Regions from separate parts of the Paenibacillus sp. IHBB 3054 genome, predicted to be linked through region 3. Evidence: riboswitches for the same ligand, from Rfam matches in the RefSeq annotation. Region 3 holds a riboswitch; each other region holds the start of a gene.

Region 1 (7,523 bases), on a different contig from region 3:
AACGCAGGAATGGCACGGAAGGAAGCTATGAAAAAAGCCGCCGCAGACCGTGGCTTGGCCAAACGCGATATTTACAATGCATTGTTGGACAGGGAGTAAAGGGCGTTTATCTTCGTAAAGCGATTCCCGTAGGGAGAGCAGGCAAAAGCAGAAAAAGCAGCTCACCAGCCAGTAACCAGCAAGCGCTAAAGTCACTGGCCCGTGTCACCGTAAAGCGATTCCCGTAGGGAGAGCGGGCAAAAGCAGAAAAAGCTACTCACCAGCCATAACCGGCAACCGCTAAAGTCACCGGCCCGCACCACCGTAAAGCAATTCCCGCAGGGAGAGCGGCAAAAGCAAAAAGCTACTCACCAGCCAGCAATCAGCAACCGCTAAAGTCACTGGCCCATACACCGTAAAGCGATTCCCGCAGGGAGAGCGGGCAAAAGCAGAAAAAGCAGCTCACCAGCCAGCAACCAGCAACCGCTAAAGTCATTGGCCCGTACCGCCGTAAAGCGATTCCCGTAGGGAGAGCGGGAAAAGCAGAAAAAGCAGCTCATCAGCCAGCAGCCAGCAACCGCTAAAGTCACTGAGCCGTGCCACCGTAAAGCAATTCCCGCAGGGAGAGCGGCTTTATCGCCCAAACGTTGCATAGGAGCGCCTTCGCACAGCCGCCATAGGCGCACGGCCTATGGCGAAATCCCTCGCATGGCAAGGCCCTGAGGGCGTGCCCGAAAGAGGGCCGGTCCACCGTCACAGTTACTCCTTTACGCGCGGCCACAAATTAGACAAGCTTCCGGGTGTCCAGAGGGCCGGGGCCCTTGGGGCCCTCCCTGTAGGGAGGGTTTGGGAGGGTAAAAAAACATAAAAAATACCTCCCGCATCAACGGGAGGCCAAGGAGATATAAAAAGGTTAGAATTAACAAATTGATTAGTTCCTATTATAACCTATTTGTTCTAGTTTGTCACAGGGGTAGGGATAGCAGAAATGCATTCATGACAAACAATTTTTCCTTTGAAATAGGTTACATTCTCAGCATTGCCGCAGAAAATGCAAGCTGGCTCGTATTTTTTAAGCATGATCCGCTCACCGTCCACGTAAATTTCGAGCGCATCTTTTTCTCCAATGCCCAGTGTACGGCGCAATTCGATCGGAATAACAACCCGTCCAAGCTCATCTACTTTTCTTACAATTCCTGTTGATTTCATCATTACAATCGTTGCTCCTCTCAATGTTCAAAAGCGTCATTATTCGACATTGTTCACCGTTTTATGATATTTATAATACCAACCATTCCCAAAACAGTCAACCTTTTTTGAGGCTAATTTTAAGGAATTTTTAAATAAAACTTTTATATCGCCTACATTACACATAAATTCATACAAATGCAGATAAATTTAAATTGTCGATTTGTAAAAAGTTAAAATGACACAGTTCGACAAAGTACGACATAATTCATTATTATACTACCTATTACCTCTAATTTCTAATTATATTATTCGAAGGAGTTGAACACATGAAGCAACCGCTGACAGAAGAGAAGGTTTTCAAAGATCCGGTTCATAACTATATTCACGTGCAGGACACAATTATCTGGCGATTGATCAATACCAAGGAGTTTCAGCGTCTGCGGCGCATCCGTCAGCTTGGCACCTCCTATCTAACCTTCCATGGTGCAGAGCATAGCCGATTTTCACATTCCCTTGGTGTCTACGAAATTACACGCCGCATCATTTCGCAGTTCGAGCGAAGCGGGTATAAGGATTGGATGCCGGAGGAGAGCCTGCTCACTCTATGTGCAGCGCTGCTGCATGATTTGGGGCATGGCCCGTTCTCCCATTCTATAGAAGAAGCCTTTGAAATGAACCATGAAGATTGGACCTGCCGGATCATTCTGGAGAACACGGAGATCACCGCGATTCTGCGGGATGTGGCAGAGGATTTTCCCGGCAAGGTAGCTTCGGTAATCTCCAAAACTTATGAGCATGAAATTGTAGTCAATTTGGTGTCCGGGCCTCTGGATGCTGACCGCATGGATTATCTGCTCCGCGATGCATACTACACGGGAGTAAACTATGGGACGATTGATATTGACAGGATCCTAAGAATGCTGCGCCCGTACCATGGAAGGGTAGTGGTTAAGGAGTCAGGGATGCACGCCATCGAGGATTACTTAATGTCGCGGTATCAAATGTACTGGCAGGTATATTTTCACCCGGTCACACGCAGTTCTGAAATCATTTTGCGGCAAATTTTCCGCAGAGCCAAAGAGCTGTACCAGAGCGGTTATGAATTCCGGTTCATGATTGATCCTTTAGGTGATTTGTTCCGCGGAGAGGTTACGGTGGAGCAATATCTGCTGCTGGACGAAGCTATGATCCAGACCGCCTTCATGCAGTGGACTTTGGAGAAGGATGAATTGTTAAGCGACTTGTGCAGCCGGTTTATTCATCGTAAACTGTATAAATATGTAGAGATGGAGAACCTTGATTCCGAGACGATTGACGAAATACGCCGCAGCTTTGCCGTGGCAGGGCTAGATGCTGATTATGATCTGGAAATTGATTTTCCGACAGATTTGCCCTATGATGTGTTTCGTGCGGGACAAGGCTTTGACAGCAAGCAAATTCTGCTGCTTGACCGCCATGACAAACTGAGGGAGATCTCTGAAGTTTCAGATATCGTACGCTCCATCAGCGGAATTCACCGCGGCCGTTATCACCTGTATTTTCCACAGGATAAGCTGCAGAAAGCCCTTCCAATGCTGCCTTCTTCAATCGCAGAAATCTTTGCAAAGTAATCCAAAAATACTTGGAATTCATCATAGAAATTATGACAGAAAAGGGGATGTAACATGCAATTGTTCGACACTCACACCCATCTGGATGCTCCACAATTCGACGAGGACCGCGAAAAGGTAATCGCCAATGCGCTCGAGGCAGGAGTTACCAAAATGATTAATATTGGCTTTAACAGGGAAACAATCCCAACAACCATGAAGCTTGCTGAAACCTATGATTATATCTATGCAGCCGTAGGCTGGCATCCGCAGGATGCCATTGACATGAGGGACGGTGATCTCGAGTGGATCGCCTCACTGTGCAGTCATAAAAAAGTAGTCGCCATCGGAGAAATTGGGTTGGATTACTATTGGGATACCTCTCCCAAAGAGGTACAGCATGAAGTGTTCCGCAAACAAATCGGACTAGCCCGTGAGCTGAAAATGCCGATTTGCATTCATAACCGTGATGCTCATGAAGATGTGGTGCGGATTCTCCGTGAAGAGAAGGCTGATGAAATAGGCGGGGTGATGCACTCCTTCTCCGGCAGCTGGGAAATAGCCAAAATGTGCCTGGATTTAGGCTTTCACCTGTCCTTCGGCGGACCGATTACATTCAAGAATGCCAGAGTGCCAAAAGAGGTGCTGGCCCAGACTCCGCTGGACCGGCTGCTGATTGAAACGGACTCGCCTTATTTGACACCGCACCCTTTCCGGGGCAAGCGAAATGAGAGCGCACATGTGAGATTAGTAGCAGAGGCTGCTGCGGAAATAAAAGGGATTGATTTACAGGAATTGGCGGAAATTACGTATGCGAACGCACTGGAACGATTTGGGATTGTCTGAAATCGGGAGTAAAAGCGGTGAAAAATGAAGTATAGCCGATATATTAAACTTTTTTAATTTAAAAACGGCTGAATATTACAATATTTTAATCATTTTTTTGCGTAAACGTGGTTGAATCGTCCTTTACAACATGCATCAAAACAGGATATCATCTTTTCAGTGCAGTGAGCTGTTGTTACTGTGACAGTCACTGAATCATGGATCGTCTCGCTGAGTCTCCGTATGGAGAACGGGGGAACCAATAATGCCTGCCGCATGTCCGTACATAGAGTACAACACAGAAATGCCGCAGAATTTATTTGATTTCTTCACGTGGTCTTTGGGGTGAATTTGAGGGCAACCGCCGTGAGCGGGTGACCTAAGATAGGGCGTCTCTCTTATGCCCGAACCCGACAGCTAACCCCGTAAGCGCAAGTAAGAGAGGAAACCTCGTGCATAAACATTCCCGCGTATTCTGACATCCGGAGAAGCCACGAAAGAGTCCTCTGTGAACTCTTTTTTGGGCTTTTTTTGTTTTGAATAATGCGAATGTTCCCAGCATACTGTTATATAACAGGTATCTGGAGTAATTATGCCGGGCAGGCGATCCATGAGCAGGAAACGCTGAAGCAATGCGGGCGTATCCTGTTGCAATCTCAAACCTAGTTTCGTCAGCAATGATACAGTCACCTTGATATACAACTTGACGACGGGGCTATGTAAGGAGGATGGAGAGAGTGGGCGTATTCCAACCAGAAGTATCCCATGATTCGCAATCATCCAGCAGGTCTTTCGCATTACGGTGGAAGCAAGTGAATCCTCGCTTACTTTCGCTTGCAGGTGCGGTATCAATCGTTATCGCGCTGCTCATTCTGCTGTACGTACACGGTCAGAGCAAGAAAGAGATATTTTTAGTAATAGACGGGAAAGCACAGACGCTGGAAACGCGCGAAGCGCTGCTCAGTGATGTGCTGGCTAAGGAACAAATTTCGCTGCAGCCGCATGATGAATTATCTATTGGCCTTAGTGATGAGATACAGGACGGCGACCGTGTCGTGATCAATCGTGCGCAGAAGTTTAGTCTCACTGCGGATGGAGCAACAAAAACGCTGTACACCACCGAAGACACTATCGGTGACGCCATTAGCAAACTGGGTTTAAGCCTGGAGAGCAATGACAAGATATATCCTTCGCTTGACACCACAGTATCGGCTGGCATGGGAATTAAAATTGTCCGCATCAACAAGCAGGTTGTAGAGCGGAAGCAAAATTTGCCATTCCAGGTCATTAAGACCTCAGATCCTTCCCTGAACAAGGGAACCGTAAAAGTGGCACAGTTAGGCGCACCAGGCGTCATGGTCCAGCATATCGAGAAGGTCTACCAAGATGGAGAACTGGTCTCTATGCGCATGATTGGCAAGGAAGTACAGACGGTTACCAAACATAAAATTGTTTATGTTGGTACGAAACCCCTGCCAAAGCCCGTTGTAGCTGCTGTGACAACTTCCAAAAAAAGTACGGCATCCAAAACAACCAAAGTTTCCGCAAAAAGCAGTAACGTCGTGCACAAGGCAGGCGTAGATTTCCAATACAAGAAGATGATCAAAAATGTGTCGATGACAGCCTATTCTTCAGAAGAACCAGGCATTGGGACCCGCACGGCTTCTGGCACACGTGTAACAGAAGGCCGGACAATAGCTGTGGACCCGAATGTAATTCCTATCGGCTGGTGGGTGTACATTGAGGGATTAGGGTTTCGCCGAGCAGAGGATACCGGCGGTGCCATCAAAGGCAACAAGTTGGATGTTTATTACGATTCACTGAGCCATGCCCGTAATTTCGGCCGCAAGTCCCGGACCATTTATGTGATCGGTCCAGTGAAGCCGGAGCTGAATTAACGTGGTCCGTTTTTGCAAATTAACGGTTTATAAGCTATAGTGAGGGTAGCACTGACAGAACGGGCTGCCGCTCATCACTTATACATTCTTTAGCCAAAAAGAAGGGGAGCGAATCCTCTTCTTTTTGTGTTTTACAGGAAGGAGCAACGTGTATGATTAAGGAATTAATTGTGGTGGAAGGCAAGAGTGATACGGTTGCCGTCAAGCGGGCGGTGGAGGCCGATACGATAGAGACTGGCGGTTCAGCGGTAGACCGCAAGGTTATCACCAAGATAGCCCTAGCAATGGAACGCAGAGGCGTGATCATCCTTACGGATCCCGATCATGCCGGCGAACGCATCCGCAAGATTGTCTCCTCCAAGGTGCCAGGCTGCAAGCATGCATTCATCCCGGAGAAGGATGCTACACGCAAAGGGGATATCGGTGTTGAGAATGCATCACCGGAAGCGATCCGTCATGCGCTGCAGCATGTACATACCTCCTTTGAAGGGGCCCCTGCCCTAATTGGGCTGGAGGATCTTATGGCGGCTGGCATGCTGGTGCATCCGAGAGCGGCTGAGCGCAGGATGGCGCTGGGCAACGTGCTCGGCATCGGGTATTGCAACGGCAAACAGCTGTACAAGCGGCTGGCTATGTTTGGCATCACGCGGGAAGAATTCTCCGGAGCTCTCGCACAAATTGATCAGGGAGGCATTACTTCATGAGTGGCAATAACAAGATCTCATCGCCAGTACGGACCAAAGAAATTATTCAGCGCTACGGTTTTTCGTTCAAAAAAAGCCTGGGACAGAACTTTCTGATCGACCAGAATATCCTTGATAAAATTGTGGACGCAGCAGAATTAACCGACTCTGCGGGCGCCCTGGAGATTGGTCCGGGTATCGGAGCGCTTACTGAACGGCTGGCCATGGCTGCGGGTGCGGTGACTGCTGTAGAGATCGACCGCAGACTGATCCCAATTCTTCGGGATGTATTGTCTCCATACCCGCATGTCAAAATCCGCAATGATGATGTGCTGAAGGTAAACTTGCAGGAACTGTTCACAGAGGATTTTGCAACCGTCGACAAAGTAAGTGTGGTTGCCAACCTGCCGTATTATGTGACAACCCCTATACTGATGAAACTGCTGGAGGAGAAACTTCCGCTGGATAATATCGTGGTAATGATCCAGAAGGAGGTTGCTGAGCGTATGGCGGCCTCTCCGGGCGGCAAAGAATATGGAAGCCTCAGCATAGCCGTGCAGTACTACAGTGAGCCTGAGCTGGTCTGTATTGTGCCGCGTACGGTCTTCATCCCGCAGCCGAATGTGGAATCTGCTGTAATCCGGCTGAAGGTCAGAGAACGTCCTCCGGTTGATGTGGCTGATGAGAAGCATTTCTTTGAAGTGGTCCAGGCTTCCTTCACCCAGCGGCGCAAGACAATAGCGAACAATCTCAAGGCCCGCTTCTTCCCGGGAGAAGGCCGTGAGCGCCTGGAGGCGCTGCTGGCTGAGGCTGGCATAGAACCAACCCGCCGCGGGGAGACGCTGAGTATTGCGGAGTACGCCCGGCTTAGCGCTGTGCTGCTGGCGGCAGGAATCGCCTAGAGTATGTAGCGTGAAACATCGCGCTTTATCTTTTGAAAATGTGGCTGTTTAAGAACCAACCATGACCTTTGCCCATACGATGGGGGTAGAGGTGGTGTTGTCATGAATTTAGGAGACTTGGTCGTTCGCAAATCTTATGGTGGAGATGTAACTTTCCGGGTGGAGAACATCGTGCAGAGTGGAGCCGTAATCAAAGGCACAGAATTCCGCCTGTTGGCGGATGCTCCCCTGGACGACTTGGTTCAAGTGCCGCCTACCCGTATTACAGAACGGGGACAGCAGGCACAGATCAAAGCGAAGGAATCATTGACAAGGTTGCGTAAGGACCGTCAGGAACAGAGCCAGCGCAGCGGAGAGACTGTTGCCGGAGGCTGGCCGCAATCCCCCAAGGAGGCGGCTTATTTCGAGGTGCCGGGAAAAGTGCTGCATTTGGACGGCGATGCGCTTTATTTGAAC
Region 2 (7,523 bases), on a different contig from region 3:
ATATTAAAACCTCTGACCCTAAAAAAGAGGGCGGCGATGACAATGCCCGTTACGAAAGTTCAGTAGCGGTCAGCAATAAAGGAAATCAGTATGGTGACGTCCTCATAAAGTTCACCTTCCTGGATGGCTATACCGTCCAGCAATTTTGGAATGGGAAAGAGAAGGAAACCACCTTTCAGCTAGCCTACAAAGCGCCTCTTTTGTCCGCAGAGATTGATCCGGAGCACTCCATTCTGCTGGAGAGTAAGCATCTCAACAATTTTAGACTGGCGGAGCTGGAGCGAAAGACGCTCTCCCGCTGGACACTTAGTGCAACGAAGCTGCTTGAAACCCTGCTCGGAACTCTTGTCTGGTGAGGTGAAGGATTGTGAAAAGATCGATAACCCGCGGCTGGTACAGCATGAAAGAGCAATTTTATATTCTGATCCTGCTTTTTATCTATCGGCTGCTTTGGGGCTATTTCCTGTACAGATTCGTCAGGTCAGCCCTCATCCCGGTGCTGCTCCGTTATCCCGATACACACGCCGGCGGCAGCGGAATAGGCAGATTGCTGTATTATATCGAAGGACAGACTGCACTGGGCACAGATCCCGGGGTGCTGCGCTGGCTCTGGCTGCTGCTGGCCCTGTCAGCGCTACGGCTGCTATGCTCCCCCTTTATCCGTGCAGGGCTGCTGCATGAGCTGCACCAGGAGCGCAAAGGGGAGCGGGGAATGTTCTTTTTTCCCGGAATGAAGCTTCACGGACTCCCCGTACTGCTGTTCAGTCTAGCCGAATGGCTTCTGGCCGCAGCGCCGCTGTATTGGCTTCTCCCCAAAATGTACGGGCTTCTCCTCAGCGGTATTCTCGATTATACCCTGCTGCTGCGACTGGTTCCTTATGTTCTGGCCTGGCTCCTGTACTTCTACCTGATCCGCATTCTGCTGCTGTACATGCAGTTTGGCTACACCGGAGGAACAGGCATGTTCTCTTCCTTGCTGGTTGGCCTGAGGGTAATCCTCCCTTCCACCTGTATATCTGCACTGTTCGGCGCCGGCGGACTGCTCCTGCTGCTGCTCTCCGGAGTGACCGCACTCTTCTGTCCAGGTCTGCCCGCACTGCTGTTCCGGCAATTTTCACCGCTTCCCTCAACGCTGTTCAAAATGTGGAGCATAGCGGGGCAGTACCACCTTTGGTGCAGCAAAACATTTCCACAATAATTACGCCAGTCCCTTGGCATAATAGAAGAGTCACTGCCCCAGATAAAGGGCGGGACTCTTCTTTTGGTTACAACGTGATTTAGGGTATTTGCAAAACTGTAAATCCTCTGGTACAATGATGCCTGTACCAGTAGTAACAACTTTGTAATCTTTTGAAACTAATTTGAAGCAAATGAATGTGCCTTTAAGCATTTAACCTTGTCGATACGTCACTGTTTCGGTGCATAAAACGCCAAATTCCCGGCACCGGGAAGTGGGGGAACCATATTTTGGGTGAATTGATCTCGCTTTAGAGGGGTCATAGGGGAACCTTCTACCGAATCCTTAAGCTAACCTCGCAGGCCTTGGAAGGAGTACATCTTTTGAGAAGTCATAATTTTAAGAAGAAATGCACCGCAGCAGCATTAGGGCTGGTGATGGTGCTCACACTTGGAGCAGGGAGCGCTTTCGCCGACTCCAGAATGGATACTGTTATTACAAAAACACTGGGAACGACGTATAAAACCGGAGGCATAAGCACTGCCGGCTTTGATTGTTCTGGATTCACCAAATATGTATTTAAGAATGTTGGCCTTACCTTGCCCCGCACTTCCAAAGCACAATTCAGCGTTGGAACCGCCGTATCACGGAATAACCTCCGTTCCGGCGACCTGGTATTCTTCAATACCCTTGGCAATGGAGTCTCCCATGTCGGCATTTATGTCGGCAACGGAAAATTCGCCCAATCCTCTTCATCCCGTGGTGTAACTATCAGTTCAATGAGTCAATCCTACTGGGCCAACCGCTACGTTGGAGCCAAACGAGTAATGAGCACAACAGCTTACAAAGCTATCGCTTACGATTGACATCCCTCAGGCATTTCATCCTCCAATAAATAATTGTAACTTATAGAAATCCGGAAACTGATTATTGCCGTAATCATTTCCGGGTTTTTCCTTTTTATCTTCCTTATTCTACCTTTAACACGTATTTGAGGTCTGTGAAACACCTTTTTACTAAAAATCCCAACAAATCTAAGATAAAGCTTACTCAGCGCGTAAAGATAAGACCTTAAAAGCAAAAATAACTCTTAAAAAGTGCAAATATTATGCATTAATATGTTTTAAGTGATTGCCAAGTGGCGAAGTCTTTGTTACAATTATCGCAGTGAGTTTTTAGTAACATTTTTGTAATTATTCGATCGGGTTTTACAAAGGTTTTGTCATGTATTGGTTAACAAGCTAATCCTAATCAACAGTCGTGCCGAGTTCCCTAACCATTAGGGAAACGGGGGAACCGATTTTGGGTGAATTGACCTCCTATTCACAGAGGGGTCATAGGGGACCTTCAACCGAACCCTTAAGCTAACCTCGTAGGCATTTGGAAGGGGTATTCACTTTTGAAGAAGAAGCTAGCAGCAGCAGTACTAAGCTTTTCCATTATGCTTACCATCGGAGCAGGAAGCGCTTTCGCGGATTCCAAAATGGATAAAGTCATCGACAAGGCCATCGGAAGTAAATACGTATCCGGCGGTGTATCGACCAACGGCTTTGATTGCTCCGGATTTACAATGTACGTTTTTGATAAGATCGGTATCAATCTGCCACACCAATCCGGTTCCCAATACCAAATGGGTACTGCCATTTCCCGGGACGATCTGAGAGCGGGAGATCTTGTATTTTATAATACAAGCGGTAAAGGTGTATCCCATGTCGGCGTTTATGTCGGTGAGGGCAAATTCGCACATGCTTCATCCTCCCGTGGTGTAACCATCAGCACGATGAGTGACAGCTACTACGTCAACCGCTACGTTGGCGCCAAACGGATCATGAGTACAGATGCTTACCAATCCGTTACTTCTGATTCCCAAGACAATGATGATGTACAATAAGTTGTCGTAAAATGGGCTCTCTTCCATGATTTTTGCCGAAATCTGGAGGGGGCCTGTTTTTTTTGTCTATAAAATTACTTACCCCTCTCAATATCCGCAAAACATAAATCTCCCCAAATTTCCTCCATTTCATAAAATATTTCAGAAAATTTCTGAGTCGAATCAGGCCAGTTATGGATATAATTAGGTATAGCTAGTGCTGTTGCTCCCCATGAAAGGAGGTCGTTGGCCTTATGATTAGCTCCCCCGTTACATTCCATGTGGTTCCCATGGAGATCAGTCATGCCGAAGACATCGCCGCATGGAATTACAAAACGCCTTATAATATTTACGAATGGATGCCTTGGTCCCAAATGGAGGCGCTTGGCATTGAATTTGGCGATCCAGAGCTACGCAGAGACCAGTATGTTTCCGTGGTCAACGAGCAAGGCATCCTTTGCGGCTTTGCGCAGTTGTTTCCGATGGAGGGTGTGGTCAGGCTGGGTATTGGAATGCGCCCCGAACTTTGCGGACACGGTCTTGGCCACATTTTCATGGAAGCCATCGTTCAGGCCGCACTGAAGCGTTATCCCGAGCGGGAGATTGATTTGGAAGTATTGACCTGGAACCAGCGGGCGATCCGAACATACCAAAAATGCGGCTTCACGATCACGGATACTTATGAACGCCTTACTCCAACCGGAAATAAGCCATTTTATTGCATGGTCTATGATAAACAACATAACGTTCCATTAAATTGAAAATTTTAGTGTTGAAATCGTCCACTTTTTTGACACAAATGCTATGATAACGCTTCACCATCCTATATAATGTAGGAAGCAGCTTACATGGAGGGGACGGATGAAGATGCAGAAATGGATCATGGGCGGTTTGTTTTTCGCAGCCTGTGCCTTTGCGGTAGTGCTCTTGTTCACATTACCCGGCAAAGCAGAGGTCGCCGAAGAAAATAACCCGACGATGCCGCAAGTCACACTGGATGCCGCAAGCGCCGAAGCGATTGTACAGGCAAGCTGCATTACCTGCCACGGTGATCAGCTACAGGGCGGTCTAGGCCCTAGTCTGCAGCAGGAAGGCGGCCAGCATAACGCAGAAGAAATCTACACCATTGTTACGAAGGGACGCGGCCAAATGCCGTCTTTCAAGGATAAGCTCGCTCCCGAAGAGATTGCGAATGTCGCCATGTGGCTTGCAGAGAAGAAATAAACCTGACCTCAAAAATACAGAATGCCCGTACAAAGGATATTCAGAGCATCCTTGCACGGGCATTTTTTATATCCATTCCTATGATAGGTCGGTTTCTCCTGCGCCTAACGCGTTTTATCGAAAGCTTCGTTAAATTCATGCGCCTGGCGGAACTCTAGCGCGGCAAGCCCGCTCTCTTCTTTTGCGGACAAGCGCAGAATCACCGTTTTGTAATCAATTGTGATATGCGGATGATGATCGAAGGCTTCCGAGATCGCAGCCACCTCATCCACAAAGGCGATACCCTTCATATATTCATTAAACATATATTTGCGCACCATCATATTCGGCTCCAGCTTCCAGCCCTCCAGCTTACTTACCTGCTCACGCAGCTCTTCCTCCGTAAAATGCAATTTGTTTCCTCCCTTACTAAGTTAGCCGTAAAGTCCGTACAGCCCAGCTCCCCATATCCTTTAAACAAAACATCCCTCAGCTTCGGTAAAGTCCAAGGGATGCGCCAGGATGAAGGCTTTTTTTCGGTTTAATGTATTCTAAGATCCCGGCAAATAGTACTCGGCATCTTCAATTTTACCACGGGCCGCAGACAGGGGGCAAACCGGCCTCCCGTTACTCTGCTGTTCTGCTGCTCTAAACGAGTACAACCGAGGCCAAATCCTCTTCGCCCAGCAAAATATTGATACGGTGCGTCTCCTTGTCATAGATAACCACACCACTGCCTACCTGAATAACAGGCTCGTTGCCCAGCGCGTAGAATAGATCCTCTGCGAGCGCTTCCCATACCTCCAGCTTGGATTCCTGCGGCAGTTCCTGCCATTCATCCGGCTCCATCTCAAAAAACACATACCCATCAGAAATACGTCCGACTGCTTCCGTCAAATCACTAAGAATCTCGCTGTAATCTCTGCCATGTTTCACACCCACGTGTATCACTCCGTTTTCTTCACAGATGAATAATAACTTACCTTATCATTATAGCCGAAAAAATGACTTCACAAAAAACGGAATGCTGACGATAAATAAGAATATACGTGATTTGGTTACGTGCAGGGTGTCCCGCCGCTGTTCAAGGATGAAATATGCGGTCTGAACGGATCACTTCTTAATTCTCATGGACGAGGTGCATAAATGGAAATTTCAACATTACTAGGCTTAGTATTTGGTCTCATCGCAGTTGTCTGGGGAATGATGCTCAAACATGCCCCGCTTACCAGCTTGGAAAATCCGGCAGCTTATGTCATTATCTTTCTTGGTACGGCTGCCTCAATCTTTGTGGCCTTTCCCATGTCGGAGGTCAAGAATGTACCCAGGCTGTTCAAGATCCTCTTTATTAAGAAAAAGTTGGTCAGCAAAGCTGAACTGATTACAATGTTCATGGAATGGGCTTCCATTACCCGGCGCGAAGGTCTGTTGGCGCTGGAGTCCAAGGTCGATGAGATCGAAGACAACTTCCTCCGTAACGGTATGCGGATGATTATCGACGGCAACGACCAGGAATTTGTCCGCGATGTCTTAATGGAAGATATTCATGCTACAGAAGATCGACATAAAGCCGGAGCCCTGATCTTCTCACAAGCGGGGATGTACGCTCCTACCCTAGGGGTATTGGGTGCCGTTATCGGGCTGATTGCCGCTCTGGCGGATATGAGCGATATGGACGTTCTGGCCCACGCAATTGCCGGAGCCTTTATTGCTACATTGCTCGGTATTTTCACCGGTTATGTAATGTGGCATCCCATGGCCAACAAGCTCAAAAGAATTTCCAAGCGTGAAATTGAAATTCGGCTGATGATGGTAGAAGGTCTGCTCTCTATTCAATCCGGAGTATCGACAATCGCTATCAATCAGAAGCTTTCCGTCTTCCTAACACCTTCTGAACGCGTCAAGCTAATCGAAAAGGGAGGCGGCTCAAGTGAGCAAAAAGACTAGACATGAAGAACACGAAGAGCATGCCGATGAGTCCTGGCTATTACCCTATTCCGACCTGATGACGCTTCTGGTGGCGCTGTTCCTCGTTATGTATGCCATGAGTGCTACAGACGCCAAGAAATTTGAAGACATGGCTGATGCCTTCAGCTCTGCGCTCAGCGGTGGTGGCGGTGTTCTGGAATATCGTTCCGATGCCCCGACAAATACCCAGCTTGATCAGGGTAAGCAAGATAAAATGAACAGTGTTATTGATAAGAATACCGGCGAATCCGACATGGCCAAGCTGCGGGCGAAAGAGCAAGAGGATCTGGAGAAACTAAAGAAGCAGTTTGATCAATATATTGAAAAGAACGGGCTGACCGATTTGCTCAGTACCAAGCTGAATCAATCGCAATTGATGATTACCATCAGCGACAACGCCCTGTTTGCTTCAGGACAGGCTGACGTAAAGGATGATTCCCGCCAGCTTGCCAAATCAATCTCGAACATGCTGCAGCAATTTCCTGATTATGACGTCCTTGTACAAGGGCATACGGATAATATTCCGATTTCCAATAACAGCTATTCATCCAACTGGGACCTCAGCGTAGACCGTGCACTGCATTTCATGAAAATCCTGCTGCTGAATCCGAATCTGAATCCCGTTAAATTCAGTCCTATCGGATACGGGGAATACCATCCAATCGCCCCCAATGACACATCTGCCGGACGGGCCAAGAACCGCCGCGTGGAAGTTTCTATTCTGCGCAAATATCAAGAAGTCACTGAACCAAAGGGCGTCACCCTCCCTAACCAATAATAGGCACTCAGATAAAAGAGCTGTTCCAAAGATCCCGCGGGAGATCTTCTGGAACAGCTCTTTGCTTTCTTTGGCAGCACTTTTTTAATGGCTACTGCAGCTCATAGTTTAGCATTTCCCCGAGCTCTTGCTTCTCCTGAGGCGACAGCTCGCGCCACTCTCCGGTTTGCAGCGTCCCAAGGCGGATATTCATGACCCGGATGCGCTGCAGCTTTCTGACCTCATAACCAAAGGCGCTGCACATGCGGCGTATTTGCCGGTTCTTGCCTTCAGTCAGGATAATGCGGAATACCCGCTCTGTCATTCTTGTCACTTCACAGGGCAGCGTTCTGCCGCCCAGGATCTTCACTCCACTCGACATCCCGGTAATGAAGGAAGGCGTGACAGGCCGGTCTACAGTGACTACGTATTCCTTCTCATGCTTGCCTTCGGCCCGCAATATCTTGTTCACGATGTCTCCATCATTGGTAAGCAGAATTAACCCCTCTGAGTCCTTGTCCAATCGGCCGATCGGAAAGATGCGCTCC
Region 3 (7,523 bases):
GGAAATACATAGAAAATACGCGGCGATGACCACTCCCAGAATCGCTGCAAGCGGCTTGCCGATAATGATTTTGCTGTACTGATAAAAGGTCTTGCCCGGAAACCGCTGGCTAAGCAGGACAATTACCATGCCGGCCACCATGGATAGCAGGGCGCTCACAATAAGTGATATCCACACATCAGGAGTGCCGGCGGCCTGTACAGTTGTCCGGGGAAGGGTGAATACGCCTGCTACGAGGATGTAATTGACCATAATAATGGTCGCTTGGCTCGTCGTGATGCTATCCTGTACTTTCGCATTCATGGTTCTCACCTCGATCTCCTGAGTTGTGGTTTATTTTTTACGTATTGGATCCTTGGGCTGCAGCAATGCAGGACGGCGCTTCATCAATTGCAGGGGGATGCGGATAATGAAATCGCGCAAATCGCTCATCCTGTAGGGAGTAACCATGCTTAAGTAGGGAACCCCGAAGCTTTTCAGCTTAATCAAATGGCTGCTGAGCAGGAGGAAAAACATAACGACACCGTAAAGCCCGAATACAGCAGCGAAAAACATCGCCAGGAAACGGAGAAAGCGCAAGGTAATCCCCGCACTGTACATGGGAACCGAGAAAGAGGAGATCGCTGTAACCGCAACGACAATGACCAGAATCGGACTGACAATCCCCGCCTCTACCGCCGCCTGGCCGATAATCAGACCCCCGACAATGCCCATGGCCGGTCCAATGGGTTTGGGCAGGCGCAGGCCGGCCTCACGCAATATTTCGATAGAGATTTCCATAATCAGCGCTTCAATTAATGTAGCAAAGGGGACGCCCTGCCGGGAGCTGATGATTGAGATCGCCAGTTTGGTAGGAATCAGCCCGGGATGAAACGAGAGAAAAGAGATGTAGAGCGCCGGAGCAAACAGCGAGACTGATGCGGCAAAAAAGCGCAGGAGCCGCAATAGTGAACCCGAAAACCAGCGGTCATAATAATCCTCCGGTGATTGCAGCAGCATTCCGAAGGTAGTCGGCATTAGCAGTGCAAACGGCGTGCCGTCCAGAAGAATGGCCGCTCTTCCCTCCAACAGCGCCGCCATGACCCGGTCCGGGCGTTCTGTGTTCTGGATCTGCTGAAAGGGGCTGAGGTAGTTGTCTTCCATGAGTTGTTCCAAATATCCCGATTCCTGGACATCATCTATATTGATCGTCTTGATTCTCCGGATGATTTCCTTAATCAGCTCATCGTTGGCGACGCCTTTGAGATAGGTCAGCACCAGTTCCTTCTCAATTCGCTCTCCCACGGTAAAAGAAATCATGGCCAGCTCCGTGCTCTGCCCGTGTCTGCGCAGCATCGCCGTATTATCACTGAGCGTTTCATTGAAACCCAGCCGCGGACCGCGCAGAAGCGCCTCCGATATCGGCTCCTCCACACTTCTTGTGTTGCCTTTCGGAGTACCCAGTATAAAAACCTCTGTCATTCCTTCAATCAGCAATACCGCAGAGCCGAACAATACCTTTTGCAGCGAGAGTCTCAGCTGGTCGGTATATTCAATTTCCGAGACCTGTACTACCTTGTGCACGATAATCCCTTTCAATATCTCTGCTGGCGGGGCTGCGGTCATGCCTTCAAAGGGCCGCACCGTGTTCATCAACGGCATCAGGATGTTCTGGTCCATACCCTCTTTGTCCGTAAGTCCATCTACAAAAAACAGCGCGGCCTTGATTTCCAGGCTTCCGATGCGCAGCTCTCTGACATTGACGTCGGACATATCGGCACTTATCTCCCTGAAGGACTGTACATCGCGGTGGAACTCTCCGGTATAGGTCATGGATGGAGCGGCCTGTTCAGCGTTGTTTAGAGCAGGGGGGGCGGCTGTGGCGGATTTTTTATTCTGCACAGCGATGCTGGTCTGATCCGCCTCCCCCGTATCTTCGGAGCTTGGAACACCCCCGCCTTTTTTACCTTCAGCCCGCATACCCCGGGTGCTCGCCTTGCCCTCTTTCATTCGGAGCCAGATCATTAGGCGGGTTAAGACGACCGGAACGACGAAGATGACAAAACCTTGAAACAGCACCTTCCAGCCGGGCACAAGATCCCATAGCATCTTCCACATTCCATGCGTCCCCCTTTTTATTCGTAACCCTATTTTGACCGAAGCTGGAACATTCATACATCAAAAAAAACAGCTGCATGCCCCTCTTGGGGAACATACAGCTGTTATGGTGTGCGAAAACAATTCAATGCAGGAGGTTACAGCAGCCCGGCTGCCCACATTCCGCCTCGGCGGATCATTTGGCGGAACGGCTCTACCGAGAAGGAAGGCAAATGATGCCCCGGCATCAGATAAACTACACGGCCAAGTCCGAACTCATGGCACCAGGCTGCCTGACGCATGGCCCCTTCATGAAGGTACTCTGCCAGCACAGTTGTCTCAAAATAAGGGTGCATTTCAAAGTAGTACGGCTCGTCCTCGATGACGAACTCGCTAATCCCCTGCATAATGGGATGCCCGTGTGCCGGTATTTTCATATGCAGGGAGGTGTATTCCGGATGATGGGTGAAATGTGCGCCCAGCATGGCGCCCAGCTCCTGATTCCGCTGCAGGGAGATTCCGTTATGTACAACGAGCAGACCTCCGCCCCCCGCTACATAAGACAGCAAAGCGGCACTTTGCTCCGGGGCTATTGTCTGATCGGAAAATTCGGTATAGGCGATAAGCAGCTTCAATCCCTCAAGGTTGTCTTTGTTCAGGAGACTGTAATCTTCGGAAGCCTCCACCTGCAGATCAGGTGACAGAATGTGCTTAATCTCATGATCCACACCGGCAAAAGGATGGTATTTCACCTCACTGTAGCTGCCAAGTGCAAGTGCTTTCCATTCAGACATGTTCTTCCCGCCTCTCTTCCTGCTTCTCTTAGTGTATAGTTACCAGGGCCAGGCATTGCCGTCCAGGTCGAGATAAGCCGGCTCCTCACCCATATACTTCTTGTGCTCCTGCACGATATTCATAATCTTGCGCGCCGACTCTTCAGGAGGAATAGGTGCCTCCAGAGCCTTCTCACCATTCATATAGGACTGCAGCCAGCCGGGGTGAAAGACCATAACCTGCCCGCCCATCACCTTCAAATGGTTGTGCAACAGGGAGGACTGCATATTAAGCGCCGCTTTGGACATACAGTATCCGTACATATTAATCCGTTTGTTCCGGCCAATGCTTCCGGCTTCTGAGGAGATATTAACAATCAATTTCTGCTTGCTCTGCATCAACAGGCCCATCAATTCATTACTGACCCTCAAAGAACCAAGCGTGTTTACATTATAAATGTGAGCCATGGCTTCATCGTCCATATCAACAAGCATCGTGGCATCATCAGCTCTATGAATAATACCGGCATTATTGATAATCATATCAACATGAGCGGTACTGCCCGAAATGCTACGTGCCGCTTGCTTGACACTCTCACGGTCGCCGATATCCAGCGGGATCAGAGTTAATCGGTCCGGGTACTGCTTTTTCAGTGCGTCCAGCGATTCCGACTCCTTCATATACTGACCGGCAAATACGGAATATTTGTTCTCTAGAAGCCAGCTTGCCAGAAAAAAACCTAAACCACGGTCAGCACCGGTAACAAAAGCAACCCTTTTCATGATTATGGACACACCCTTTACGATTCTTCAGGATACACGCAGCACCTCTCTCACATTAGCATGGCAGTCACGTTTTTTCAACGTCCTTCATGGGACTGTAATTCCGCTGAAAGGGGTGCTCTAACTTCCTTTTGATTTAATTTTGAACTATGTTACAATCGTAGTTACAAGTACTTATAGGAAGGTGAGATACCGATGTCTATCCAACAACTTCATACTCTGGAAGAACTGCAGCAATATGTTGCGCAACCAGGTAAAAAACTGCTTTTCAAGCATAGCACTACCTGCCCGATCAGCGCCAAGGCCAACGAGGAATTCACAGCCTATACGCAAGGCTCCGAGACTCCTGCTGCCATTGTCCATGTGATTGAAGACCGTCCGCTATCCAATCAGATTGCCGAAGATTTCGGGATCAAGCATGAATCTCCGCAGATCTTCCTGTTGGAAGACGGCGAAGTCCGTTGGAACACCTCCCATTGGAAAATCACCCGGGATGCCATCAAGGCAGCTGTGAGCCAATGAGCCAGCCGGTAATTGTCTATTCCACCACAGGATGCAGCGACTGTAATCAAGTGAAACAGTGGCTGACCGAGCAAGACGTTAGCTTCGAGGTGCGTGATGTTATGACAAGTACAGTGTATCAGGAAGAAGTCGAGAAGCTGGGCTTCATGGGTGTGCCTGTTACTGTGTACGAAGGCCGCGCAGTCAAAGGCTTCAACGTTTCCGAACTTAAGGAGCTTATTGGAGCAACCGCTGAATAATTCATAGCGTGAGGCATATAAATGCTTATATTTTGAAAAAGGCATCTCCTTGGACCTCTGTCCAGGGGATGCCTTTTATTTGCCCTTTTATTTGGCCTTATCCTGGATTCGTTGAGACATCCGCCAGAAAAGAGACATTTCCGCTGTGGGAATAGATGACGGAATCCGCTCCAAGTCCTTTATAGACCAGTCTGGGATTCATCGAAGTCGTAATTACGTATATTGGCTTTGTCGTCCAGGTCCGGCACATCTGGATATACCGGCAGCATAAGGTCACACTGCTCTCGAACAGAAATACTCTGCCTACCGGAAAAGAGGGGCGGAACCATGTATTCTGATGATGTGTATCCACCACAAGATTGACCTCGATTCCCAGCTCCTCCAGACGCCGCTTCTCCGCCGCATTGTTGGCGATTCCTGCGATCTTGTAGCCTCTAAACTTTAAGATTTTGATAAAATGCTCCCCCGCTTTAGTCGGAGCGTTAATGAGTACATATTCTTCCGAATTCGCCATATCTTCCTCTCCTCCGGCTTAGGACTTCCTTTCATTTGCCCGTACGAACACAGCAAAAAACCACAAAGGAATTCCCTCTGTGGTCCAATTAGCGGTCACATTGTGCTCATCCTCTCTAATACGCTTACGAGGTTAGCTGTCGGATTCGGGCAGTGAGAGTCGCCCTACCTGTATCCATGCGAGCATTCTCTCGCACTTTCACAGGATTCACCCCATAACCGGCTCCGACTCTCACATCGGCTGCCGATTGTTGGTTCCCCCGCTTTCCATAACGGAAATTAAGCGGACTGCGTATTCGATTGTGTAGTAAACAGAAGTAATCATACTCTGGCAATCACTACCTTGTAAACCGCCAAACCTGCCAAAATAATGCATTTAGTAAACCCAATCCAGATCAGGTAGCGCTTACTTAAGCCTCAATCTCATCATTCCTCTTATTTACTCGGCTTATCAACGATTTGCGAAAAAGCATTCAGCGTTGTGATTTTATTCACCCGATGTTGAGCAAATTGCCTTTTGTGCTCTGATCACCCTAATTCAAAAGCAGTCGTATGCACGAGATAAAAAGCCGAAAAGCGTTGATAAACACCCTTTTAGCACTTCTTATCGTTTCTTTTGCCAGAATCCCCTGAAAATCGGCTCAGAAGAATGTTTTTTTCTTTTTACAAAGCTCATGCGAAAAGGTATGATTCGGTTTGAATCCAATGCATGAAATGCGATATGAACGCTGAATTCCCGCAATGCGGGAAACGGGGGAACCATCAGGCCCGCAGGGCCTTAACTGGAAGATAAGAATCTTTCTTGGGGTGAATCCGAAGGAGACTGTGGTCTCATTAGGTAGGGCGACTCTCACCGTCCGAATCCGACAGCTAACCCCGTAAGCGACTAGAGAGAACCTTGATCCGCCACGTTTTTGCGCCAGGTGTATTTAAGCCTGTACCAAAACCGCAGCAGAGGTCCTCCTCTGCTGCGGTTTTTTGTGCGGAGTCTGCAGCTTATAAATGGGTAGGAGGGAAAACGAAATGAACCAGCGCAGGCTGTTACGTATAGAAGTGTTTGTATTCGATGCCCCCTGGCCATTCCATCATGCCACGGAGTCATCCGGCAAGTGCCGGTATGGTGTGCTGAAGCTTACGTGCAAGGCTGGGTGCAGCTGGGGAGCGGGGATACTGTCTGCGGAAGGCGATCATTTTGACGTCATTAAATGGAGCAGCTTCCTGAGAAGTATACGCAATCACAGGCTGGAAGAAGCCATCGAAATTGTACAGCAGCTAGGTGCGCAGTGGGAGCCGGGTCAGCAAGAAATCGTGCAAACGGCCCTGCTGGATTTAAAAGCCAAGCTGCAAGGCAAGGTCGTCACGTCACATCTGCAGATGGTCCCCTATTCCCGTACAGCTGGGGCCGGCGGTACGCCCCCCTTCAGACGGATGTACTATAAACCTTCAAGTTCCCTGCTGCATAAAGGCAGCTGGCAGGAACCGGACATAGCCGAGCTAATGGACAGATCCATCGCTTATTTCTCCATCTTATAACTTCTTATTCAGGAAGGAACGTGAAGACATGCCAGACCCATTATCCCCGGAATGGACAGCTGCCAGCGAGTTTGCGGAATATGTCCAAAAGAACACCGGAAATATTTATGCACTCACCAGTCTGCTGCTGGGAGAGGGTGCCGTTGCGGAAAAGACTGCGATGAAGACCTTCACTGAGCTTTATACCCGGTACCTTCATGATGATTTCATCCCGCAGCCTTTCTCTCTGGTTGCCTACCGGGAGTGCATTCAGCAGTGCTCCCGGGCTGCGGAGGAGTGCAGCCTCTTTGTTTCCAATGGATTAGCCTGGGAGGATCAGATTGTGCAGGTGTTATGGTACGGAATGCTGCTGCCCCTGCCGGCAATCAGCACCATTCTTGAGCAAAGCGTGCCTGTGCTGAAAACCCGGCTGAGACATGTGCGCGAGCAAATGTGCCGGTTGGAAACGTTGCGGCCTGAAGCAAACTTATTTGTTGTATAGCTGCTCACATAGATTAAAGAACCACTGTGGACCCCTCTCTTATCTCCGCTGATGTAATGGGCAACTTGTCGAAGCGCACGAAAAAGCCGCAGCATAGTGCCGCGGCCTTTTCTATTTATACTCAGCTCTTGCCCTTGCCGCCTTTGGCGAATCTCCAGGCCGCTGTACAGCAGCCCAGCAAGCCCACTCCGAGCATTAACGTCTGCAGCACACCCAGCAGAGTAGAGCCCTCCGGCTTAAGCATGCTGCTGAGCAGAATCAGCAGAATTGAAGCTGCGAGCATCGCGGGGATTTGATTGTTTTTTTTCAAGATTACCACTCCTTATTAAATAACATACACCATAAACCTCCACTGATCCAGTTTGGCTCTGAACTGAAGTCGTGTCAAAAACACCAATAAAATCCCATTAATAACTCACTCAATTTTCGCAACTCAAATCTCCAAATAAACCCTTGATATACTGGGTGTTTGTCGGACAAGATCCTGATTCATTCTCTTAACGCGCAACGTATTATTTATAATTCAATTGATCATTATCCACTTATTCACATTTCCTTTACTCTTATTTCCATAAAAAATGTACGTTTACAGGATCAGGACAC
Region 4 (7,523 bases), on a different contig from region 3:
GGATTAAACACGGAATAGGCTATCCCACATATGTGGGATTTGGAAAGGACATCAGGATGAGCGAGGTTCTAAAAGGCTTGAGGATGCTGGAAATCAACCGGCAGGAGATGAGAATGACATCGCCGCAATACAGGGAGGCGGTAATCTCCAAGCTGCGGCAGTACATTCCGTTTACCGCTGCCTGCTGCACTACCGTGGACCCGCATACGCTGCTGTCCACCGGGGCGATCACAGAGCAGGGTCTTGAGGATCTGCACCCGCAGCTGTTTGAATATGAATATCTGCATGAGGATTATATGAAATATGAGCAGTTGGCCGCTGAGGCAGTGCCGGTCGCCTGTTTAAGCGGTGTAACGGAAGGGCAGCCCGAGCGGAGTGAACGTTACCGAAACGTACTCCAGCCTGCGGGCCTGGGAGACGAGCTCCGGGCTGCGCTGGTTGAAGGCGGTGGCTGCTGGGGGTTCTTAACCTTGTTCCGGTCACAGCACGAACCTCCTTTTCAGGAGCGGGAGTGTGCGGTGATCGCATCTGTTGTTCCGTTGATTGCCGGCGCACTCCGCAGCTATGCCTCTGAGCCCCCTCTGGGACGGATGGATACCGCACCGGAGGACAGTGGAATCATGATTCTGACGGACCAGCTGCTTCCGGTCAGCGCGAATAGTGCGGCCCAATATTGGATGAACCGTCTGCAGCAGCTGGAACGGTTGGATCACGGAGTTCTTCCCCGGCCGGTCAACGCCGTATGCCTGCGGGCACTTGGCGAGAATACGGAACCAGGAGGGTTACCTTCGAAGGCGAAATTATGCCTGCGTGTCGAGGATGGGGCATACTTGACAGTTACGGCCAGCAGGCTTGAAGGAAGCGGCGGGAAGACGGAGCTGGCCGTTGCCTTTGTCTATGCCAAGTCCTCGGAGATCTTCCGGCTGCTGGCCGATGCCTGCCAGCTGACCGCCAGGGAGAAGCAGCTGGCCGAAATGCTCTCCCGCGGATTATCTACCAAGGAGCTGGCGGAGTCGCTGCATATTTCTGCGTACACCGTACAGGATCACCTGAAATCGATCTTCTCAAAGACTGGCGTATCCAGCCGGAGAGCGCTCATCAGCAAGCTGTTCTCACAGGGGATGGAATAAACCGGTAAGCACGCTAAACAGTCCCGATGCTGATACAAGGGGACTGTGCTGGCTTTTATAGGAGCTGCGGGATCTGGGAAGTGGAAGCAGGATGGGTCCAGTGCTTCTCGCTGCCGGGAAGATCATCGAACCATTCCGCATCCGGTGGACATTCCAGGATCATAAATTTGCCGTACTCCTGCGCTCTGGACTGATGGTATTTCAGATAGGCCTTGCCGTCTTCAATCGCCAGTATCTCGATTTTACCGGAGGAGTGGCTCATGGATAGACGGACTCTTTTACCCAGACCTGAGGTTCTGGCCTTGGCTTCCTCAACAATGTTGTAGACACGCTCCAGCGGCAGAACGAACTCGCGGTTGCCGGCAATGGGCCGGTTCACGAAGAAATAATAGGGAGTGACTCCGGCCCAGGACAGCCGGTCGAGCAGTTCTCCGAGTACCGCCGGATCATCGTTGATGCCTTTCAGCACCGGCGTTTGATTAACCACGATTGCCCCAGCATGATGGAGTGCTCTGAATGCTTGTTTGGCTTCGGGCGTTATTTCTCTGGGATGATTAATATGCGCCATGACGTAAATGCGTTTGTCCTCCGATGAATAGGTACGGATTAGTTCCAGCAGTTCTTCGTCCTGATAAATGCGCATGGGATTAAATACGGGGATTTTGGAGCCCAGCCGGATAATCTTCACATGGTCAATGGATCTCAGACTTTCGATGATGAAGCGCAGCTTGGAGGTAGAGAGAATCAGGCTGTCTCCGCCGGTAAGCAGCACATTATTGATCTCTGGATGATTCCTGATGTATTCCAAGCCCGGAGCCACATCGGTTTGTGCTTCCTTCACATCATTGCGGAACAGGCGCTTGCGGAAGCAGTAGCGGCAGTAAGCTCCACACACCTCGGAGACAATCAGAAGGGCCGTTGTTCTGTATTTGTGCTGACATCCCGGTACTACATAATTCATTCCCTCATCGGATGCATCCCAGCAGCCGTACTCCGCAAGTTCACCTTCACTTGGAATGACGAGCCTGCGGATCGGATCACCCGGGTCGTCCCAGTCGATGAGCGACAGATAATAGTCATTGACCCGAAAGGCAAATTTGTCGGTGATCTCCTTCAGCTTTTCTTTCTCCGTTTCAGACAGCATGGCAACCTTGTTGATATCCGTTATGTACCTTACCTTTTGCACTTGCATCTCTCCTTGGTCTCATAGTGTGAGAAGAAAGGGAGCCTTGAGGTCGATAGCCAAACTGCTGCCAGCAGGGTCATGAGAATACAAAAAAGAGACCCTTAGCAAGGGTCTCTGGTTATGAATATACCTAAAAAAGCAGACCCATCCACTACTGACGAGGTTAGCTGACGGACTCGGGTAAGATGGTACCCTACATTCTGTGAATGATTCGCCCCAAAAGACTGGTTCCCCCGCTTTCCTGCCCAAAGGCTGGAAATTAAGCGTAGATAAAGTATAACCCGGAAAGTTTTGAAAAGTCAAAGCTAAACTTGCCCGCGGCAAGGCATACGGGACCAAGCCAAAATCAGCAGAGTAGAAAATTTTTTTGTTGTGGGATTGCCGGTCTTCTTGAAACGCATCATACGCAGAGTCCCGGGTGCAAGGCATAGAAAGGCGAAATCCCTTGTACAGAAAGGTTTTTTTTGTTTTTTTGGTGCAAACAGGAGCGAACGGGAAAGCGTTTTTTTTAGGCTTGTCCCGGTTTCGTTTTTGTACAATTGTAACCGTCCTCATATGATGGAAGATAAGCTGCCTCGGTTGACGCGGCCAGAAAACCTTTGTTATGGTTTTTACAGACAGACGCCAGCCGGAAGCATTTTTGGAGGCAAATTGCACACTTTTGTGTGAGCTTAGCTTACCGGACTACTGCGAGGGAGATGGTTGATTTGATCAAAGGGATTATATTTGATTTTGACGGAACAATTATCGACACGGAAACGGCTTGGTTTACTGCTTTTAGAGAAGCCTATGGAGAGCATGGGGTAGACCTGTCGCTGGAACAGTATTCTGTCTGCATAGGCACCAGTGATAACAGCTTTGACCCCTACGAATATTTGATGACTGACCTTAAGCTGCCTATTGACCGGAGGGCATTCAGAACAGCGGTCCAGCAGAGGCATAGCAAGCTGATGGAGCTCGAACAGATGCGGCCGGGAATTCAGCAATATCTGGATGCTGCCAAGGACGCCGGACTGCGGATTGGCCTTGCTTCCAGCTCCTCTATGGACTGGGTGGAACGGCATTTGGAGCTGCTGGGCATACGCGATTATTTCGAGAGCATCCGCACCTCCGATCATGTGGAGAAGGTGAAGCCTGATCCGGAGTTGTATAACCAGGTCATGTCCTCTCTTGACATTAAACCACATGAGGCAGTCGCTATCGAGGATTCGCCAAACGGCGCAAGAGCTGCAGCTGCGGCCGGAATGTTCTGTGTGGTGATCCCGAATGCCATTACCCGCTTTCTTGAATTTGATATGCCGCATCATCAGACCGAAAGTCTGAGTCTTCTGGACTTCGATCACGTAATTTCCCGGAGCTGCTTCGAAATCTCTGGTGTGCAGGTATAAAACACTACAGTGTACTAATTTCTGCGTATAACAACTATAATTCGTGAAATTATAAAGAGTTGAAATTACTTAAGGGGGACACCGATTTGAGAGCCGTACATTTTGGAGCGGGCAATATTGGCCGGGGATTTATCGGTCCAGTGCTGTCAGACTCCGGTTATGAGGTTTGTTTTGTCGGAAGAAATAAGCTGAGAATCGCTCAGCTGCAGGAACGGGGGCGCTATCCCGTTACCCTTGCCAATGATGAGCGGGACCGCTTTATTGTGGAGAATGTAACCGCCCTTCATCTGAAGGATCAGGAACAGGTGGCCCAAGCTGTAGCAGAGGCTGAGATCGTGACGACAGCGGTCGGGCTAACAGCGCTGAAAGACATTGCCGGAGCCATCGCGCAGGGTATCGAGAACAGGCTAAACAGCAACGCCTATCCGAAGCCGCTTCATATTATTGCCTGTGAGAATGGCGTGGGGAGCAGCCAAAAGCTTAAAAATCTGGTCTACCGCCATTTAAAGCAGCCTTTAAAGGGGCGTGCAGACCGCTGTGTCGCCTTCCCCGATGTTATGGTGGATCGCATCGTTCCAGTACAGACGCATAAAGATCCGCTGGAAATCGTAGTGGAGCCGTTCAGTGAATGGGTCATTCCCCGCAGCGAATTAATCGCTGATTATACGGAAATCAAAGGCGTCCATTATGTAGACTCCCTCGATTCCTATCTTGAACGGAAGCTGTTTACGGTGAATACCGGGCATTGCAGCGCAGCGTATTTTGGTTACCTGGAGGGCTGCTCCAGCATTCAGGAGGCGATGTCCGACCCCGGAATTAGGGACCGTGTCCGCGGAGTACTGCAGGAGACCGGCGCGCTGCTGGTCCATTTATATGGTTTTGATCCTGCGGCGCACGACAGATATATCAATAAGATCATGGACCGGTTCATCAACCCGAACTTCAACGATAAAATATCGCGCGTAGCCCGTTCCCCGCTTCGCAAGCTTTCGCCAAATGACCGGTTGCTCCGGCCTGCCATGCTTGCCCATGAGCTTGGTCTAGAGACCTCGTATCTGGTGTCAGCCATTACTTCCGCACTTCTCTTCGACGACCCTAATGATCAGGAAGCCGTGCTTCTCCAGGAAGAAATTCGGACTGCCGGTTTAAGCGCAGTGCTTGCCTCCCGGTTAGGGGTTCCGGCCGAACATCCGCTTCACGGCGAAATCCTCAAGACATACCGGAGAGCCTGCTTGAGACATCCTCATCTGGCCAGCAGCGGCTTTGAATCCATGGTGCAAATTCTTCGCAGTTAAGCTGTCCGAAAATTCGCATATCAACGATAGTCCGAGTCATAATGCTTATGCCGGCCTGCCGTTTTAATAAGCAAAGATGGCTTTTGCAGCAATCCCGCATGTGAAAAAAAGGACGATATCCCGGGGCCATTCGACCGCTGGATATCGTCCTTTTGAAGACGGCGAAGCCGTTTCCACTTGTGGCAGCAGAGGATTCAGGAAGAGGGCTTGCTGAGTGTAGCAGAGCTAAGCCGATAAATCTGGTCTTCCAGAACCATACTTGCCTTGCCCAAAAATTGCGTAATGAGTTCAAGCTCTTCTGCCGTATACGAGGAAGCAAGGTTCAGCATTTCCGAGTGAAGCTTGAGGTAGGTGCTGCTTACCTCTTCTTTATTCTCATACAACGGGACAATAATCACTTTGCGGCGGTCATTGGGATCATTTTGCCTGCGGACATACCCGCTTTTTTCAAGCCGGTCAATTAATGCGGTAACGCTGCCGGTGGTCAGCCCGGTCAGTTTGGCCAGTTCCCCGGCCGTAATGGGACCTTTCTCGCGCAGGATGTCTATGGATAAAAAATCATTATTGTATAACCCGAGGGAAGCGGCTACGTTTTGCTGATAGATTACCGTTCGGGTTCCCAGTCCACGCATGAGTAGGGTGAGTTGTTCCTGCAGCTCCGTAGGTTGATCTTGTTCATGACTTGACATAAGACAACCCTCCTTCTGGAATGTTAATATCTCGATGGGCTAGATATTACAATCTTAAAATATTTGATGGCATGTAATAAATTAATTTTATTCTATCGAAACCGTTGATATTTTGCAAAACAAGTTCAAAATAGTGTGGACCACAGTGATTGGAACAACGGTCCGGTCGCGGACCATTCGCACCAAGTGCTCATGCCTATCCTGTTCACCAAACGAGGGTGTTCTTAGCAGCTATTTCATAACCGCTGAGAACACCCTTTTTGTTGACGAAATTAATCAACTAGGGCGTGTCTTCAAACCGCTTCCCCGCCAAAACCTGCTGCTGTATGCCCTATGGAATCATGGGTACAGTACCATTTTCTGATCACACGCGGAGAAAGGCGTTTCGCCACTAGGTAGTTTTTTCGGTGGAGGCTTACGGCTCGGTGTTTCAAAGACTTCACTCTTTTTCCGAAGGCGTGTGTGTGCGTCCGGAAAGTGTATTCCTGGCTCTGAGCACGAACGGACCGAGTTGCACTTATTTGGGGCTTTTAGCCTGTTACAGGAGGACAACGGACTCCAGCGCAGTTATTTCTCCCTGCTGGCCGTTTTTAGATAGAATGCAGAGCAGATAAGGTCGCCTGGGTCCGCAAAAGAGAATAAACAGGTGTTTTACTCTCCATAGCGCCTCCTGAGTCCGTCCGAGTAAACGAACCCGCTGTGGGCTTTTAGGGACCCTACTTTCAATACTAAATCCCTGCTTCCCCAAAGCTCTTCCAGTTTGAAGACAGGCTCTAGATAGATGAAGTAAAGCTTGACGGTTAACACAATAATGGAATAAAGTATTAGAAAAAACTAAGTATCAAAATAAATAAAGTTTCAAATATATCAAAAGGAGCAATTGAATATGGGACAGATGATCCGAGGATTCACCGAGCTAAGCCCGGAGCAATATGTCGAAGCAGGAGGTAAGGGAGCGATGCTCTCCAGAATGCTTCAGGCGGGATATCCTGTGCCGGAGGGATTTGTTGTCTTCCCTTCGGCCTTTGAGGGCGATAAATTAAAGGAAGAGGTTTGGACTGAAAGTGCAGCCAGGTTGCGAAAAATCCGCATGTCACATAAGAATGCACGATTTGCAGTCAGATCTTCGGCCTTAAGTGAAGATTCGGCGGAGGCATCTTTTGCCGGGGAATTCGAAACGGTGCTGGACGTGGAGACAGACGAACAGATTCGCGAAGCTATGTACACGGTGTATCAATCAAAGGATAGCGAACGGGTTCAAGTCTACAGCTCCATGCAGGACATGGACTCCTCCCATAAGGTTGCCATTGTCGTGCAGCTGATGATTCACTCGGAAATCTCCGGAGTCCTGTTCACCGCTGACCCCATTACAGGCAGCCGCACGGTTCTGCCGGGGAATTATGTCTATGGACTGGGAGAACAGTTAGTTTCAGGTGAGAGCAACGCTTATTCTTTCACACTGGCAAGGAACCGGGGACATTATGAAGGCCCGGGTGATTTCAAGCGGTATGCAGCCAAGTTATACCGGTACGCATGCCGGCTGGAGAGGGAGCTGGGAGCTCCCCAAGATATCGAGTGGGCGGTCGCAAAGGGGCGGGTCTATCTCCTGCAGACGAGACCGGTTACGACCTTGAACCCGGGAAACCGCAATACATTCGAGATCAACGACTCGCTGGCCGGTGATTTTCTCTGGACCAATACCAATGTGGGAGAATCCATCTCCGGTGTCTTAACACCTCTGACCTGGTCTATCCTGCGCTCCTTGGATGAAGAGTACAATATTATACCGGGGCATTATGTAATGTCCGGCAATATTTGCGGAAGGGTGTACACTA

What was found. A riboswitch is a leader RNA that binds a small molecule or an ion and turns the genes downstream of it on or off. The one in region 3 is predicted to bind cyclic di-AMP.
Region 1: it holds a riboswitch for cyclic di-AMP, as region 3 does, so the genes downstream of both, ACQ76X_RS30285 (ubiquitin-like domain-containing protein) here and ACQ76X_RS18685 (hypothetical protein) in region 3, are expected to answer to the same signal.
Region 2: it holds a riboswitch for cyclic di-AMP, as region 3 does, so the genes downstream of both, ACQ76X_RS32580 (C40 family peptidase) here and ACQ76X_RS18685 (hypothetical protein) in region 3, are expected to answer to the same signal.
Region 4: it holds a riboswitch for cyclic di-AMP, as region 3 does, so the genes downstream of both, ACQ76X_RS11045 (KamA family radical SAM protein) here and ACQ76X_RS18685 (hypothetical protein) in region 3, are expected to answer to the same signal.

What each region holds. Positions count from the first base shown of each region.
Region 1 is NZ_JBOFBG010000043.1:45,651-53,173, reverse strand. Features, by position in the region: gene rsmI (16S rRNA (cytidine(1402)-2'-O)-methyltransferase) at 1-99, shown strand, start outside; gene ACQ76X_RS30300 (AbrB/MazE/SpoVT family DNA-binding domain-containing protein) at 937-1,191, opposite strand; gene ACQ76X_RS30295 (HD domain-containing protein) at 1,497-2,780, shown strand; gene ACQ76X_RS30290 (TatD family hydrolase) at 2,835-3,605, shown strand; cyclic di-AMP (ydaO/yuaA leader) riboswitch at 3,804-4,031, shown strand; gene ACQ76X_RS30285 (ubiquitin-like domain-containing protein) at 4,322-5,482, shown strand; gene rnmV (ribonuclease M5) at 5,635-6,186, shown strand; gene rsmA (16S rRNA (adenine(1518)-N(6)/adenine(1519)-N(6))-dimethyltransferase RsmA) at 6,183-7,067, shown strand; gene yabG (sporulation peptidase YabG) at 7,170-7,523, shown strand, end outside.
Region 2 is NZ_JBOFBG010000052.1:13,602-21,124, reverse strand. Features, by position in the region: gene ACQ76X_RS32595 (M1 family metallopeptidase) at 1-356, shown strand, start outside; gene ACQ76X_RS32590 (hypothetical protein) at 368-1,198, shown strand; cyclic di-AMP (ydaO/yuaA leader) riboswitch at 1,419-1,557, shown strand; gene ACQ76X_RS32585 (C40 family peptidase) at 1,615-2,043, shown strand; cyclic di-AMP (ydaO/yuaA leader) riboswitch at 2,429-2,571, shown strand; gene ACQ76X_RS32580 (C40 family peptidase) at 2,577-3,068, shown strand; gene ACQ76X_RS32575 (GNAT family N-acetyltransferase) at 3,302-3,808, shown strand; gene ACQ76X_RS32570 (c-type cytochrome) at 3,915-4,271, shown strand; gene ACQ76X_RS32565 (4a-hydroxytetrahydrobiopterin dehydratase) at 4,376-4,663, opposite strand; gene ACQ76X_RS32560 (hypothetical protein) at 4,899-5,192, opposite strand; gene motA (flagellar motor stator protein MotA) at 5,397-6,197, shown strand; gene motB (flagellar motor protein MotB) at 6,181-6,996, shown strand; gene rluF (23S rRNA pseudouridine(2604) synthase RluF) at 7,088-7,523, opposite strand, start outside.
Region 3 is NZ_JBOFBG010000017.1:27,978-35,500, reverse strand. Features, by position in the region: gene ACQ76X_RS18715 (spore germination protein) at 1-303, opposite strand, end outside; gene ACQ76X_RS18710 (spore germination protein) at 334-2,097, opposite strand; gene ACQ76X_RS18705 (ThuA domain-containing protein) at 2,235-2,870, opposite strand; gene ACQ76X_RS18700 (SDR family NAD(P)-dependent oxidoreductase) at 2,910-3,632, opposite strand; gene ytxJ (bacillithiol system redox-active protein YtxJ) at 3,828-4,154, shown strand; gene ACQ76X_RS18690 (glutaredoxin family protein) at 4,151-4,393, shown strand; gene ACQ76X_RS18685 (hypothetical protein) at 4,491-4,907, opposite strand; cyclic di-AMP (ydaO/yuaA leader) riboswitch at 5,014-5,202, opposite strand; cyclic di-AMP (ydaO/yuaA leader) riboswitch at 5,623-5,805, shown strand; gene ACQ76X_RS18680 (hypothetical protein) at 5,930-6,439, shown strand; gene ACQ76X_RS18675 (hypothetical protein) at 6,468-6,920, shown strand; gene ACQ76X_RS18670 (hypothetical protein) at 7,042-7,230, opposite strand.
Region 4 is NZ_JBOFBG010000007.1:148,043-155,565, forward strand. Features, by position in the region: gene ACQ76X_RS11040 (helix-turn-helix transcriptional regulator) at 57-1,130, shown strand; gene ACQ76X_RS11045 (KamA family radical SAM protein) at 1,186-2,322, opposite strand; cyclic di-AMP (ydaO/yuaA leader) riboswitch at 2,454-2,592, opposite strand; gene ACQ76X_RS11050 (HAD family hydrolase) at 3,024-3,704, shown strand; gene ACQ76X_RS11055 (mannitol-1-phosphate 5-dehydrogenase) at 3,791-4,999, shown strand; gene ACQ76X_RS11060 (MarR family winged helix-turn-helix transcriptional regulator) at 5,194-5,688, opposite strand; gene ACQ76X_RS11065 (PEP/pyruvate-binding domain-containing protein) at 6,575-7,523, shown strand, end outside.